DNA from 3 places in the Pseudomonas sp. AC229 genome. Region 3 is predicted to be linked to each of the others. Evidence: predicted binding sites of a transcription regulator. Region 3 holds the regulator's gene; each other region holds the start of a gene.
What was found. Region 3 encodes sigma-54, which starts transcription at its own class of promoters, with help from an activator protein. Its sites were predicted from a motif close to ANTGGCATNNANNTTGCTNT; they were not measured.
Positions count from the first base shown of each region.

Region 1: flgB (flagellar basal body rod protein FlgB) is a predicted target of sigma-54. The motif match lies at 2,106-2,125, and genes of this name have one in related genera.
Region 2: AC0IW7_RS05795 (flagellar hook-length control protein FliK) is a predicted target of sigma-54. The motif match lies at 2,835-2,854, and genes of this name have one in related genera.

Region 1 is NZ_CEEDHK010000015.1:44,303-49,499, reverse strand. It holds gene flgE (flagellar hook protein FlgE) at 1-453, opposite strand, end outside; gene AC0IW7_RS19990 (flagellar hook assembly protein FlgD) at 485-1,162, opposite strand; gene flgC (flagellar basal body rod protein FlgC) at 1,183-1,635, opposite strand; gene flgB (flagellar basal body rod protein FlgB) at 1,650-2,057, opposite strand; gene cheR (protein-glutamate O-methyltransferase CheR) at 2,314-3,141, opposite strand; gene AC0IW7_RS19970 (chemotaxis protein CheV) at 3,197-4,123, opposite strand; gene flgA (flagellar basal body P-ring formation chaperone FlgA) at 4,205-4,963, shown strand; gene flgM (flagellar biosynthesis anti-sigma factor FlgM) at 5,112-5,197, shown strand, end outside.
Region 2 is NZ_CEEDHK010000003.1:197,873-203,069, forward strand. It holds gene fliJ (flagellar export protein FliJ) at 1-245, shown strand, start outside; gene AC0IW7_RS05780 (STAS domain-containing protein) at 335-640, shown strand; gene AC0IW7_RS05785 (ATP-binding SpoIIE family protein phosphatase) at 645-2,348, shown strand; gene AC0IW7_RS05790 (Hpt domain-containing protein) at 2,379-2,738, shown strand; gene AC0IW7_RS05795 (flagellar hook-length control protein FliK) at 2,893-4,194, shown strand; gene fliL (flagellar basal body-associated protein FliL) at 4,575-5,132, shown strand; gene fliM (flagellar motor switch protein FliM) at 5,172-5,197, shown strand, end outside.
Region 3 is NZ_CEEDHK010000001.1:385,922-391,118, reverse strand. It holds gene pmbA (metalloprotease PmbA) at 1-56, shown strand, start outside; gene AC0IW7_RS01760 (HPr family phosphocarrier protein) at 108-380, opposite strand; gene rapZ (RNase adapter RapZ) at 415-1,269, opposite strand; gene ptsN (PTS IIA-like nitrogen regulatory protein PtsN) at 1,288-1,752, opposite strand; gene hpf (ribosome hibernation-promoting factor, HPF/YfiA family) at 1,767-2,075, opposite strand; gene AC0IW7_RS01740 (RNA polymerase factor sigma-54) at 2,201-3,712, opposite strand; gene lptB (LPS export ABC transporter ATP-binding protein) at 3,872-4,597, opposite strand; gene lptA (lipopolysaccharide transport periplasmic protein LptA) at 4,597-5,169, opposite strand; gene lptC (LPS export ABC transporter periplasmic protein LptC) at 5,156-5,197, opposite strand, start outside.

The sequences.
Region 1 (5,197 bases), on a different contig from region 3:
ACGCGGCGCCTGGTTGGCGGTTTGAATGCTCAGGTTGCCGACGATGCCGTTCTGCAGCTGGCCGTTGGCGTCTACCGAGTAGCCCTGCAGGTTGTAGCCGTTGTTGTCGACGATAAAGCCTTCTTTATCGGTACCGAAATAACCGGCACGGGTGTAGCTGATCGAACCATTGTTGCTGGTCACGAAAAAGCCGTTGCCGTTGATGCCCATGTCCAGGGCGTTTTCGGTGTAGTCGATGGTGCCTTGGTTGAACAGCTGCGCCACGTTGCCGAGCAACACGCCACTGCCGATGGCGTTGCTGCTGGAGGCCAGCATCGACGAGGAGTACAGATCCTGGAACTCGGCACGGGACTGTTTAAAGCCCACGGTGCCGGCGTTGGCGATGTTGTTACCAGTGATATTCAGGTCACTGGAGGCGGCTTTGATACCGCTAAGTCCGATATTGAACGACATGGGATGCTCCTGAACGCCGGGTTGCCGGCAGTTATTGACCTATCACTTGAACTTTGGAAATGCCGATGCTGCCGAGCCCTGCGAGGTTGAGCAGCATTTCGCCGCCGTTGATCCCCAGGGTCACGCTGTCGACGTTGGCCGGCAGGCTGGTGCCCATGGCGACCTCTTTGCCGCCCACCGACGCTTTGGCTTCGAAACTGTATTTGCCCAGCGGCAAGACGTTGCCGCTGGAATCTTTGCCATCCCACATAAACGTGACCTGACCGGTTTTCTGCTGGCCCAGGTTGACCCGCGCCACTTGCGAACCCTTGCTGTCGAGCACGTTGACGAACAGGTTGTCGGTGCCGCTGGTGAGGGCAATCGAGCCTTTGAACGTTTCCTTGGTGTCGACCATGGCCGTGTCGGTGGACAGGATCACTTTGCGGCCCACCAGCGACGAGGCTTGCAGCGCCTGCGATGACTGGGTGCTGGAGAGGATGCTTTCCACGCTGGTGTTGAGGTTGTCCAGACTCTCCACCTGAGTGAACTGGGCCAACTGCGCCACGAATTCACTGTTGGTTTGCGGGTCCAGCGGGTTCTGGTTGTTCATTTGGGCTACCAGCAATTGCAGGAACTGATCCTTGCCGAGGGTCTTGTCCTGGGTACCAGTGTCCTTAATGGCGTACTGATCAAGGACTGATGACTGGTTGCTTACGCTATCGACGGCCATTTCTTACCCCTAAGTCCGGCTTACTGACCCAGGGTCAGCACCTTGGTCATCATTTGTTTGGCGGTATTCATCATTTCGGTATTGGTCTGGAACGCGCGGCTGGCAGAGATCATGTCGGCCATCTCTTCCACCACGTTGACGTTGGGGTAATAGACGTAGCCGTCCTTATCCGCCGCTGGGTGATTGGGTTCGTAGCGCGGCGTGAGGCTGCTCTGGTCTTCCACCACACCCATGACCTGCACGCCACGCCCCGAGTTGTCCTGGTCGGCGAACAGCGAACCACGGTCGCCGTTCTGCTGCGCTTGCTGGTCGGTAAACACGGTGGCAAACACCGGATGACGAGCGCGGTAGGTTTTGTCGACGCTGGAGGACACGGTCTCGGCGTTGGCAATGTTGCTGGAGATGGTGTTCAGGCGGGTGGTCTGAGCACTCATGCCGGTACCGGCGATATTGAACACACTGGAAAGGGACATGGCAGTGGTCTCCGTTATTCGCCGCGAATCGCAGCAACAAGGCCTTTGAATTTGGCGTTCAGCAGGGTGAAGCTGGCTTGGAATTGCACAGCGTTTTCTGCGTAGTTGGATTGCTCGATTTGCTCATCGACGGTGTTCTGGTCGATCGAGGGCTGCGTCGGCACGCGGAATTTCAGGCCCGGGTCGGCAATGGCCATGCCTTCAGCGGCAATGTGGCCGGTGTTGGTGGTGGCCAGGGAAACCGGCGAGCGCTGGCTCTTTTCAGCCTGGGCGGCGAGCACCGAGGCGAAGTCCAGATCACGGGCTTTAAAGTTGGGGGTGTCTGCGTTGGCCAGGTTGTTGGCCAACACTTCGGCGCGTTGGGCGCGAAAGCCCAATGCCTTTTCGTGAATGCCGAGTGCTGAGTCGAAGCTGATGCTCATGTCTGCGAACCTTTGCCAATGGGCCAACGGGTTTTCTGTGCAAGACATTTAGCAAGGCTTGTGCCAACTAATTTATTGCTTATAAATCAGTATATTGGCGCTAGAGCGAGTCGATTTTCCGGCGAAACCGGCAAAGCTTTTCCGCTGCCCGGCAATGGCAACGGCGGGGACGTGATAGAAATTTGCCGCTCAAGGGCAAACGCACGGCGATAAAAAAGGAGGCACGTGGCCTCCCCTTTTCGGCACCGCTACAAGGTTATTTCACCTTGTAAATGATGCCCGGACTGCACTGCACCATCTGGTAGTGATCCGGCAGGCCATTCAATGCTTCGGAAGCACCGAGGAACAAGTAGCCGCCCGGCTTCAAGGTGGCGTGAATGCGCAGCAGGATGTCTTTCTTCACTTCGGCGGAGAAGTAGATCAACACGTTGCGGCAGAACACGATGTCGAACTTGCCGAGGCTGGCGTAACTGTCGAGCAGGTTCAGGGCGCGGAATTCGACGCGGGTACGAATGGCCGGTTTGATGGCAAAACGGCCGTTGCCTTTAGGGTCGAAGTAACGCTGTAAACGTTCTTGCGAGAGTCCCCGGCCAATCGCCAGGCTGTCGTACTCCCCCGATTTACAGGCTTGCAGCATGGCGCTGGACAGATCGGTGGCAACAATTTGCACGCCGCCTTTGAGCTGGCCGAGGTTGCTGCGTTCGAACTCGTCGGTGGCCATCGACAACGAATACGGTTCCTGCCCCGACGACGAGGCCGCCGACCAGATGCGCAAGCGCGCGCTGGGGTTGGCTTTGAGCAACTCGGGGTAGACACGATTTTTTAATACTTCGAACGGATAGGTGTCGCGAAACCACAAGGTTTCGTTAGTGGTCATGGCATCGACCACCTGCTCGCGCAAACCACCGCGCGGCGTGCTTTGCATGCGTTGCACCAGCTCACCGAGGGATTTGATGCTGTTCTGTTCCATCAGCTTGTTCAGCCGGCTGGAAACCAGGTACTGCTTGTTGGCCCCCAACACGATGCCACAGGCCTTTTCCAGGAAAATCCGGAACTGCTCAAAATCCACGTTACCTGAAGACACTAGCGCTGCCTCACCATACCTGTAGGTTTGCTAAAGGGCCGTGCGGCCCTCAGCTTCAATCTGAAACGTTAATGCGTTCAATCACGCGGTTGGCCAAGTCGTCTGGCCGGAATTTAGCGAGGAAATCATCGGCCCCCACCTTCTTCACCATAGCTTGGTTGAATACGCCCGACAGGGAAGTATGCAGGAGGATGTGCAGCTTCTGCATGCGCGAGTCCGCACGAATCTCCGCTGTCAGGGTGTAGCCATCCATCTCCGGCATTTCGATATCGGAAATCAACATGATGAACTCGTCTTCCGGACGCTTGCCCTCGTCTGCCAACTTGCGCAGAAATTCCAGGGCCTGGCGGCCATCGTTGAGCGCTGTCACTTCAACACCCACCGACTGCAGACAACGGGTGACCTGCTTTCGTGCCACTGACGAGTCGTCAACGATCAGCACGTGCTTGGTCACCGCCTTGCCTTGAGTCTCGACGTCGATCACCCCAGCGGTGATGGCTTCCGAAATAGGCGCCACCTCGGCGAGGATTTTCTCCACGTCGATGATTTCCACCAGTTGCTGGTCCAGGTGGGTCACTGCCGTTAGGTAGTGATCGCGCCCAGTGCCCTTGGGTGGCGGATGGATTTCTTCCCAGTTCATGTTGACGATGCGTTCAACCGAGCGCACCAGAAAGCCCTGAACCTTGGTGTTGTATTCGGTGATGATGACGAAGCTGCTGTCCAGATCCGCCAGGCCCGCACGGCCGGTGGCCATGGACAGGTCAAGAATGGGAATGGTACCGCCGCGAATATTGGCCACCCCGCGAACCACCGGGCTGGATTTGGGCATGATCGTGAGCTTGGGGCACTGCAGCACCTCCTTCACTTTGAACACGTTGATGCCGTACAACTGTTTGCTGTCCAGGCGGAATAACAACAGCTCCAGTCGGTTTTGCCCCACCAACTGCGTACGCTGGTTAACCGAGTCCATCACTCCGGCCATACCCTGCCCCTCATTAATATGTTGACCACCGTGCCCCCGCTTAGCCTAGCAGCCGGCACGGGCTTTGCTTTGTAGCTGAGCATGAAACTGAAAACGCCACTTTCTCGACGCTTCTCTTTCCGGCCACTGCGGGCAGCCGGATCATGGCTGGCTTTGCTGGCGCTTGGCCACATTAACAGTGCGGCCGCTGACCTGACATTACCTGAACAACTTATCGGCGCAAGCCAAGGCTTTCTTGAGGTCACGGTTCAGGACTATTTAGAGCGTAGCGAAATCCAGGCGCGGCAAGAGATTCAAATTAATCGACTCGACCCGCGGTTGCAGCTGCCGTTATGCGATGAAGACTTGAGCGCGTCACTCGAAAGCCCGGCGCAGCCCGTTGGTCGGGTGACGGTGCGGATTCGCTGCGAGGGCTCCACGCCCTGGACAGTTTTCGTGCCCGCGCAGGTCAAGCTGTACCGCAAGGTGGTCATCGCGATTCGGCCGCTAAAGCGCGGTGTACAACTCAGCGAGGCAGATGTGGCGCTGGTGGAGCGGGACGTGGGTTTGCTGACGCAGGGTTATATGACCGACATGGGCCAGGTACTGGGCACCACCCTGACGCGTGGGGTGATGACCGATCAAGTGCTGGCGCCGGTGACCATCGAACAAGCCAAGGCAGTGAGCAAAAGCGATCAAGTGGTGATCAGCGCCAAAAAAGGCGGCATCAATGTACGCATGCAAGGCGAAGCGCTTTCTGACGGCGTGTTGGGCGAGCAAATTCGCGTGCGCAATCTCAGCTCCAAGCGGGTTGTGAAAGCGCGGGTGGTAGGGCCAGGGCAAGTGGAAGTTGGCATGTAGCTGGATTTTTACGGGCAATTCGCTGTCCGTTTTCATACACTGGCGCCCAGCTGGACGCAGCGAAAAGTCGGTGAAAAAAATCCTAAAGTTTCTTCAACCAGCGCCGACAAGCTAGGCAAGCGTCCAAACACCGTAGAGGTTTTGCATCATGGTTATCGATATCAACCGGCTCAACAATGCCGCCGCGTCCACCAGCACTGGGCGTACCAACGCGTCCCAAACTGGCCGGAGCAC
Region 2 (5,197 bases), on a different contig from region 3:
TGAACTACCAGCGCTTTTTGGCGCAGCTGGAAACCGCCATCAAACAGCAGAACCAGAGCGTCGACTGGCACCGCACCAACCTCGATAAGGCCCGCGAGTTGTGGCAGCAGAAATACGCGCGGCTCGAAGGGCTGCGCAAGCTGGTGCAGAAGTACATGGACGAAGCGCGGGTGGCCGCCGACAAGCGCGAGCAGAAATTACTCGACGAGTTATCACAGCGTTTACTGCAACGTGAGCGTGATTGAATTCAGCTGCTAGAGTGAGGAAAAGCCACAACCGTTTGTTTTTTCTTATTTATAAATAACCAGATTCATTTGGGGTAGGGGAGCTTCTCATGGCCATCACTTCATTACCGTCTGACGACGGGCAAGAGCTGACCATCCGCATTCAAGGACGTTTCGATTTTGGCACCCATCAGGCGTTTCGCGACTCTTACGAGCGCGTGAACGTAACGCCCAAACGCTATGTGGTCGACCTGGACCACACCACCTATTTGGATAGCTCGGCGCTCGGCATGTTGCTGCTGTTGCGTGACCATGCCGGTGGCGACAACGCGCAGATCAGCCTGGTGAATTGCAACGCCGACGTGCGCAAAATTCTCGCGATCTCCAACTTCGAACAGCTGTTCAAGATCATCTGACACCATGCCGCTGGATCCGCGCCTGTCCGTACTGATTGCCGAAGACAACGCGGCCGACCGCATGTTGTTGTCGAGCATCATCAGCCGTCAGGGCCATCGCGTCATCACCGCCGCCAATGGTTTGGAAGCGGTGGCGATGTTCGAGCAGGAGCGGCCTGACCTGGTGCTGATGGACGCCTTGATGCCAGTGATGGACGGCTTCGAGGCGGCGCGACGGATCAAACTCAAGGCCGGCGAAGCGCTGGTGCCGATCATCTTTCTCACCTCGCTGACCGAGGGCGAAGCGCTAGTGCGCTGCCTCGACGCCGGCGGCGACGACTTTCTGGCCAAGCCTTACAACCGCGTCATTCTCGAAGCCAAGATCAAAGCCATGGACCGTCTGCGCCGGTTGCAGGCCACCGTGCTGGAACAGCGCGACCTGATTGCCCGGCACAACGAGCACCTGCTCACCGAGCAGCGCGTGGCCAAAGCGGTATTCGACAAAGTGGCCCACTCGGGCTGCCTGAACGCGCCCAACATTCGTTACCTGCAATCGCCGTTTGCGGTGTTCAACGGCGACCTGCTGCTGGCCGCGTTCAAGCCCTCGGGCGGTATGCATGTGCTGCTCGGCGACTTCACCGGCCACGGCTTGCCGGCCGCAATCGGCGCCATGCCGCTGGCCGAAGTGTTCTACGGCATGACTGCCAAGGGTTATTCGCTGACGGAAATTCTTCGCGAGGTAAATGCCAAGCTCAAACGCATTTTGCCGGTGGGCGTGTTCTGCTGCGCCACGTTGCTGAACATCAGCTTTCAGCGCCGTGTGTGCGAAGTGTGGAATGGCGGTTTGCCGGACGGTTACCTGCATCGCATCGCTACCGGCGAGCGTTTGCCACTGGTGTCGCGGCATTTGCCACTGGGCGTGCTCGACCCGGCGGACTTCAAAGACGCCTGCGAGATCTATCCCATGGCGCTGGGCGACCGCGTGTTTCTGCTCTCCGATGGCGTTCTGGAAACTGCCAACCCGGCCGAGCACATGTTTGGCGAGTCGCGGCTGCTGAATGTGTTTGCCGCCAATCGCCAACCTGACCTGCTGTTCGACGAAATCCAGCAAGCGCTCACTGCTTTTCGCGGTGAAGCGCACGACGACGTCAGCATGGTCGAAGTGTGCATGGTCGAGGCCGACTCCTTGCCGCGCCCGGCGCTGGCGTTTGTCGACAACGGCCACAGCAGCCCGTTGGACTGGGCCGCCAGTTTCGAATTTCGCGCGCAGACCCTTAAGCGCTTCAATCCATTGCCCTTCCTCTTGCAGTTACTGCTGGAAGTGCACGGCCTGCGTTTCCAAGGCGGCGCGTTATACAGCGTGCTCGCCGAGCTGTACTCCAATGCGCTTGAGCACGGCGTGCTGGGCCTGGACTCCGGTCTCAAATGCGATGCGGCCGGCTTTGCCGAGTACTACCGCCAACGCAGCCTGCGCCTGGCCGAGCTGGACCACGGCTACGTGCGCTTTCACTTGCAACTGCTGCCCGAAGCCAACGGTGGGCGCCTGGTGGTCAAGGTCGAAGACAGCGGCCCCGGCTTCGATGTGTCGACCATTCTGGAACGCCAGCGCACCGCGCAAAGCTTGTCAGGGCGCGGCCTGAGCCTGATCCGCCGGCTCAGCGACCGCTCGACCTGGGCAGATGACGGACGCGGCGTGAGCGTGGAGTTCTCGTGGATCGATCAGGCATAATCTTGAGCGTTTTGCTCAGGGAGCGTTCCGGTGGCTGACATACATCTCGACAGTGCGGTATTGGCCGGCTTGCAGGACATCATGGAGGCTGAGTATCCATTGCTGCTCGATACCTTCGTCGCCGACTCCGAAGAACGCCTGCGCCTGCTCCACCAAGCCCTCGCAAACAACGATGCCCACGAACTTCGCCTGGCGGCCCACAGCTTTAAAGGCAGCTGCAGCAACATGGGCGCGCCGTTGCTGGCGAACCTGTGTAAGCAACTGGAAGACGACTCGCGCAGCGCCACCGTGCTGGCGGATGCGCCAGCGGTGCTGGAGCAGATCGAACGCGAATTTGCCATTGTGCGGATTTTGCTGAAGTCCGAGCGCCAGCGGTTTTCATCGTTGTAGGAGCCAGCTTGCTGGCGAACCCTGCAAACTTCGTTAAGCGCCTTTTCCACGGTTCGCCAGCAAGCTGGCTACTACGCAAAACGTGGGCAGCGCAAAGTTGGCCCATCCCTTGCTATCTCTCCATCACGACCCACCCGCACGGAGAGAGTGCTAAATGTCCGTTGCCTCAGATCCACTTCTGAATTCCGCCCCTGTGGCCAAGCCGCAAGCAGCGCCTGCGAAGTCTCAGCCTAAACAGGCCGAGCCCAGCAAGGACGATGCTTCCAGCTTCGCCAAGGTGTATGCCAAGGAGCGTCAGGACAAGGCTGTCGACCGTAACGAAGCGGCCGCCAAGTCCAAAAATGCCAAGTCCAACGACAAGGCTGACGACAGCAAACCCGCCGAGCAAACCACTGCAGCGGCAACCACGGACGAGCCGGCCGTTGCCGATAGCGGCAATCCCTTGCCGACCGAGCCGGTAGTCGGCGAGCCGGTAATCGACCCGATGATTCTGCTGGCCATGGCCGGGCAGCAGATGCAGCAGCCGACCACCGAAGACACGGCGCTGCCGACCACGGGGGAGGGCGAGGAAGCCCTCGATATACCGTTGTCGCTCACCGGCATGGTGACGCCACAAATCACCCAGACCGAAGACACCGGCCACGACCCGCAGGTGGATGCCATGAGCGAGTTGCCGGGCGTCGACCTGGTGCTCGACCTGGCGGCCAAGGCGCAAGCGGCGAATCAGAAGGGCGCCAGCAATCCATCCGCCGCCCAGGCCGGGCAAACCGGCGGCCAGGATTTTGCCGCTGCCATGGCGCAGCTAACGGGCAACACCGAAGGCGGCGAAAGCCAGATCACCGACGAGCTGGGTTTGCTGGATAAAGGCAAAGACAGCATCGAGGCCTTAAAAGACAGCAGCGTCGACCTGCCCAGCGATTCGTTTGCCAACAAGCTCAGCGCGTTGAATCAGGCGGTCAATCAGCAGGTCACCCAGGCGCAGCGCACGCCGCTGGTGCCAGGCGCGCCGGTGTCGATGCAGCAGGGCGTGTGGACCGAAGACGTGGTCGACAAGGTAATGTGGATGTCCAGCCAGAACCTGAAATCGGCCGACATCCAGCTCGATCCGCCAGACCTTGGCCGCCTGGAAGTGCGCATCAACATGGCTCAGGACGCCGCCACCCAAGTGACCTTCGCCAGCCCGCACATGGCGGTACGCGATGCGGTGACAGAATCCATGCACCGCCTGCGTGAGATGTTCACGCAGCAAGGCATGACCATGGACGTCAATGTGTCTGATCAGTCGCTCAACCGCGGCTGGGCCGGGCAGAACGGCGGCGATGGCCAGCAGAGCCGTGGTGGCTCCAGCAACAGCGGTTTCGGTGGGAGCGATGAAGAGATCAGCGTCGGCACCAGCGAAATTCGCAGCAACGGCGCCGTCACCGGTGGCCGTGGTCTGGTGGACTACTACGCCTAAGCTGACACTGGCGGCGGCCGGGCCGTCAGGCACATGTGATCTAGACTGACAACGCCCGCTTACCAATTCGGTAAGCGGGCGTTGTTGTTTCTGCCGCGTTTTTTCAGTGACAGCGTCAGACGCGGCTGGTATATCGCTGCGCCCGTTGCGTTAGAACCAACGCTGGAGCTGGGCTTCAGACATGTAATGGATGAGCAATTGCAGTAAACGGTCTGTGTTGTAGGTAGTTTCCCAGAGCGTCCTCCGCTATGTTTGCTCTACTGCTGGCAGCAATTGTCGTGCAAACAGCTTGTTAGCACTCGTGCCTGGCAAGCTGGCATAACACTTGCTCCTAACCCTTTGAACACGGATAGATTTCCGATCAGTGACGGATTATTGGCATGGCTAAGAAAGAAAAAGCAGCAGCACCGGCGGCCGATGGCTCCGCACCGCCTCCCGGCAAGGGCAAGCTGAAGCTGATCATCCTGATTGTGGTCGGCCTGCTGATCGCCATCGGTGGCTCGGTCGGCGCCACCTGGTTCTTGATGCACAAGAGCGCGCCTGCTGCCGAAGCGGCAAAGGAAGGCGAGCACGGCGGCGCCGAAGAGGGCAAAGGCCCGGACGGCAAACCGCTGAAAAAAGAGGCGATTTACGAAGTGTTGGCGCCAGCCTTTGTGGTGAATTTCAACGTCAACGGGCGCCAGCGGTATATGCAAGTCAGCGTCGCCTTGATGGCGCGCGATAAAGATAAAGTCGACGCGCTCAAGGCCCATATGCCGGTGCTGCGCAATAACCTGGTGTTGCTGTTCTCGGGCCAGAATTTTGACAACCTGACGACCCCGGTCGGCAAGGAAATGCTCCGTCAGTTGGCCACCGCCAGCGTGCAGGAACTGGCGAAGAAAGAAGTGGGCGATACCACGGTCGAGCAAGTGCTGTTCACCAATATCGTTCTGCAATAAACCCGTTATTCAGTCACCGTCTTTCAGTAGGTAACGCAGATGGCCGTCCAAGACCTGTTATCCCA
Region 3 (5,197 bases):
GCAATGTGCGAACCGGTTCGGTATTGATCGAGAAAATGACGGTAGCCGGTAGCTGATTCCGGCAGGCGCACGTTTGACGTGCGCCGCGCTTGCTCTAGCGCTTGGCGTTATTCGCCTTCGTCGAAGCGGTTGTTGATCAGCTCCACCAAGGCCGCTAAGGCTTCATCGCCTTGCTCACCGTCGGTGCTCAGGTGAATGTCGGTGCCTTTGCCGGCGGCCAGCATCATGACGGCCATGATGCTCTTGCCGTCCACACAGCTTTCCGGGCTGCGACCAATGCGAATCTGGCAGGGGAAACGTCCCGCCACGCCGACGAATTTGGCAGCGGCGCGTGCATGCAGGCCGAGCTTGTTGATGATGGTGATTTCACAGGCAGGCATCGCTGCTTAAGTCCTTCTATAGAGTCCCGCGGTTCTAGAGATCGCGGTGACGAACCTGGATGTTTTTCAGGGTTTTCTTCAGTTCTTTCCCCAGCCGGTCCGCCAGGTATACCGAGCGATGATGACCGCCTGTGCAGCCAATGGCCACGGTGACGTACGAGCGGTTGCTGGCGGCAATGCGCGGCAGCCATTTATGCAAGTACGCGTAAATGTCGTCGTACATTTCCTGTACGTCCGGTTGTTCCTGCAAATAGTCCGACACCACCGAATCCAGGCCCGAATGCTCACGCAGTTCGGGTTTCCAGTACGGGTTGGGCAGGCAGCGCACGTCGAATACCAGGTCGGCATCGACCGGCATGCCACGCTTGAAGCCAAACGACTCGACCAAAAACGCAGTACCCGGCTCCGGCTTGTTCAGCAGGCGCAGCTTGAGGGTGTCACGAAGTTGGTAAAGGTTGAGGTGCGTAGTGTCGACCTTGAGGTCGGCCAGGTCGGTGATCGGGCTCAGCAGTATGCTTTCATCGCGAATCGCTTCGGCCAGCGAACGCTCGTCGGTGGTCAACGGGTGGCGGCGGCGGGTTTCGGAGAAGCGCTTGAGCAGGGTTTCGTCGTCGGCGTCCAGGTACAGCACATCGCACTGAATGTGACGGGCGCGCACTTCGGCAAGCAGTTCGGGGAAGCGTTTAAGCTGGCTGGGCAGGTTGCGCGCGTCGATGGACACGGCCACCAGCGGTTGAACCAATTCGGTGTGCAGCAGGGAGCGTTCGGCCAGCTCGGGCAAGAGCCCGGCGGGCAGGTTATCGATGCAGTAGAAACCGTTGTCTTCAAGCACATCCAGCGCTGTGCTCTTACCTGAACCGGACCGGCCACTGACGATGATCAAACGCATGCACAGTCACCTGTTCGTCTAGCGGCCGTTTTGTACGTCGACGACGACCTGGTAAAGACTTTCGCTGGTTGAGGCGTGGCGCAACTGGTCACGAACCTCGCTGCGATCAAGCATGCTGGCGATCTGGCGAAGCAATTCCAAGTGCTCATCGGTCGCCGCTTCCGGCACCAGCAGCACAAACAGCAAGTCGACCGGCGCGCCATCAATGGCGTCGAAATCGACCGCGGAATCGAGACGCAGCAGGGCGCTAATGGGAGCGGTACAGCCGGGCAGGCGGCAATGGGGAATGGCGATGCCATTGCCGAAGCCGGTGGAGCCGAGCTTTTCACGCGCCACCAGGCTTTCGAATATGTCTTGGCCATCGAGGTCGGGCAACTCGCGGGCGACCAGGTTGGCGATTTGTTCGAGTACGCGCTTTTTGCTGCCGCCCGGCACGCCCACGAGGGAGCGGCCGGGGGTCAGGATATTTTCAAGTCGAATCATGGGTTGGGATGGTGTCAGCGAGCTGTGGCGCCTTGCAGGCGACCCAGTTGCTTTTCCTTATGTTTGATAAGTTGGCGGTCGAGTTTGTCGGTGAGTAGATCGATGGCTGCGTACATGTCGTCATGTTCGGCGTTGGCGACCACTTCGCCCCCGGCGATGTGCAAAGTCGCTTCGATTTTCTGCTTGAGCTTCTCGACCTCCATGGTCACTTGCACGTTGGTGATCTTGTCGAAGTGGCGTTCCAATCGACTGAGCTTCTCGTCGATGTAGTCGCGTAGGGCGTCGGTCACATCCAGCTGATGTCCACTGATGTTGACTTGCATACCGCTTTCTCCTTATTGCCGTGTGTAAGAGACAAGCTAACGGGCTTGTCGCCGGAACACTTTGGCCTTGGATCAGTGTAGCCGTCTTGCCAGAGCGAGGTTCGCAGGCGAACCGGGTCAGGCGTTTACATCAGTCGCTTACGTTCACTGGAAGGCGCTATCCCGAGGGATTCGCGGTATTTGGCGACTGTGCGACGGGCTACCTGAATGCCCTGTGCCTCCAGTAAACCAGCGATCTTGCTGTCACTCAACGGCTTTTTCGCATTTTCCGCAGCAACCAGTTTTTTGATGATTGCGCGTATCGCCGTTGACGAGCATTCGCCGCCTTCGGAGGTGCTGACGTGGCTGGAGAAGAAGTACTTCAGCTCATAAATGCCACGCGGGGTGTGCATGAATTTTTGCGTGGTAACGCGCGAGATCGTTGATTCGTGCATGCCCACTGCTTCGGCGATGTCATGCAGAACCAGCGGCTTCATGGCCTCGTCGCCGTAGTCGAGGAAGCCGCGTTGGTGCTCGACGATCTGGCTGGCCACTTTCATCAGTGTTTCGTTGCGGCTTTGCAGACTTTTGATAAACCAACGCGCCTCTTGCAGCTGATTGCGCATAAAGGTGTTGTCGGCGCTGGAGTCGGCGCGGCGAACGAAGCCGGCGTATTGCGGATTAACCCGCAGCTTGGGCATCGCTTCCTGATTCAGCTCCACCAGCCAGCGGTCGTTGTGCTTGCGCACGATCACGTCGGGCACCACGTATTCCGGCTCGCTCGCTTCAATCTGCGAACCCGGGCGCGGGTTAAGGCTTTGAATCAGTTCGATGACCTGACGCAGCTCGTCTTCCTTGAGCTTCATGCGGCGCATCAGTTGGCTGTAATCGCGGTTGCCGAGCAGGTCGAGGTAATCGCCGGCCAGGCGCTGCGCTTCGGGCAGCCACGGCGTTTTCGCTGGCAGCTGACGCAGTTGCAGCAACAGGCACTCACGCAGGTCGCGCGCGCCGATGCCTGAGGGTTCGAATTGCTGGATGCGGTGCAGCACGGCTTCGACTTCGTCGAGCTCGATATCCAACTCGGGATCGAACGCCTCCAGCACTTCTTCGAGGGTTTCTTCCAGGTAGCCTTGGTCGTTAATGCAGTCGATCAGGGTGACCGCAATCAGGCGGTCCTTGTCGGACATCGGCGCCAGGTTGAGCTGCCAGAGCATATGGCTTTGCAAGCTTTCGCCAGCCGAGGTGCGGGTGGTGAAATCCCACTCGTCATCGTCGTTGGATGGCAGGCTGCTGGCACTGGTTTGGTAGATGTCTTCCCACGCCGTGTCGACGGGAAGCTCATTGGGAATGCGTTCGCCCCATTCGCCGTCTTCCAGATTGTCGACGGTAGGTGCCGAGGTTTCCTGGTAGCTGGTGTCTTGGTAGGACTCTTCGTTGTTCGGCGCGGGCGGCGCGCTTTCGGCGCCATCGGCCAGCGGATCGCTGTTATCGAAGTCCTCGCCTTCTTCTTGGCGTTCGAGCATGGGATTGGACTCCAGCGCCTCCTGAATCTCTTGTTGAAGATCCAGTGTGGACAGTTGGAGTAAGCGGATGGCTTGTTGCAGCTGCGGTGTCATCGTCAGCTGCTGGCCCATTTTTAGGACGAGCGATGGTTTCATGGAGGGGGCTTAAGACCTTATTCGCCGGCGCATACGCGCTTCCACAACGAGGGCGCCGAAGCGCCACCAGGAAGCAAATTATATGCCTAAGTCTGAGGCGTTTGCCTAGTCCTCAATCGAAGTCTGTAGTGCGCATCTGATTGCGGCTACAGAACGCTCTTAGAGGCGGAATTCGTGACCCAGGTAAACCTCTTTCACCAACTGGTTGGCGAGGATGGTTTCAGCGTCGCCTTCGGCAATCAATTGGCCGTCGTTGACGATGTACGCGGTCTCGCAGATATCGAGGGTTTCACGCACGTTGTGGTCCGTAATCAGCACGCCAATGCCTTTGGCTTTGAGGTGATGAATGATCTGCTTGATGTCGCCAACCGAGATGGGGTCCACGCCTGCGAAGGGTTCATCGAGCAGGATGAACTTCGGTGCAGTGGCCAGCGCACGGGCGATTTCCACACGGCGGCGTTCACCACCGGACAAGCTCATGCCGAGGCTGTCGCGAATGTGGGTGATGTGGAATTCCTGCAACAGGCTTTCCAGCTCTTTGCGGCGGCTAGCGCTGTCGAGCTCTTTGCGAGTTTCCAGAATGGCCATGATGTTATCGGCCACCGACAGCTTGCGGAAAATCGACGCTTCCTGCGGCAGGTAGCCGATGCCGGCACGTGCGCGGCCGTGCATGGGCAGGCTGGTGACGTCGTCCTGGTCGATCAGTACGCGCCCCTGATCGGCATTGACCAGGCCTACGATCATGTAGAAGCACGTGGTTTTGCCGGCGCCGTTAGGACCCAGCAAGCCAACGATCTGGCCGCTTTCGATCGACAGGCTGACATCACGAACCACCTGGCGGCCTTTGTAGGCTTTGGCCAGGTGTTGGGCTTTGAGAGTCGCCATTACTGCGCCTGTTTGTCGGCTGGTTGAGCGCCAGCGGGTTTGTTCTTGGGCTGAATGACCATGTCGATGCGTGGGCGCGGGGTGGTCACGTTGGTGCCATTGGCGCGGCCGGCGTTGACGATTTGGCGCTGGGTGTCATAGACGATTTTCTCGCCTTCGAAGGTGTTGCCTTCCTGAATCACCTTGGCCTGGTCGATCAGCACGATGCGGTCTTTAGCAGCGAAGTACTGGATGGTCAGGCCGTAGGCCTTGACGATTTGCTTATCTACCGCTGGCTTCTGCTCGTAGTAGGCGGGGGTGCCCACGGCGGTGAACACTTCGATGTCGCCGCTGGCGTTTTGCGTGATAGTCACCGTGTGGCCGGTGATTTTCATGCTGCCTTGGGTGATCACTACGTCGCCGCGGTATACGGCTACGCCTTGTTTGTCGTCGAGTTCAGCACTGTCGGCCTGCACACGAATGGGTTGCTCGCGGTCCGTTGGCAACGCCCAGGCGCTGGAGCTGGCAATCGCCGCACCCAGACTCATGAGCAAGGACAGGGTGTGAAGGGAGAATTTATTAACGAACCTCATGCTGGCCTCTTACGTTGGACAGCAGGAG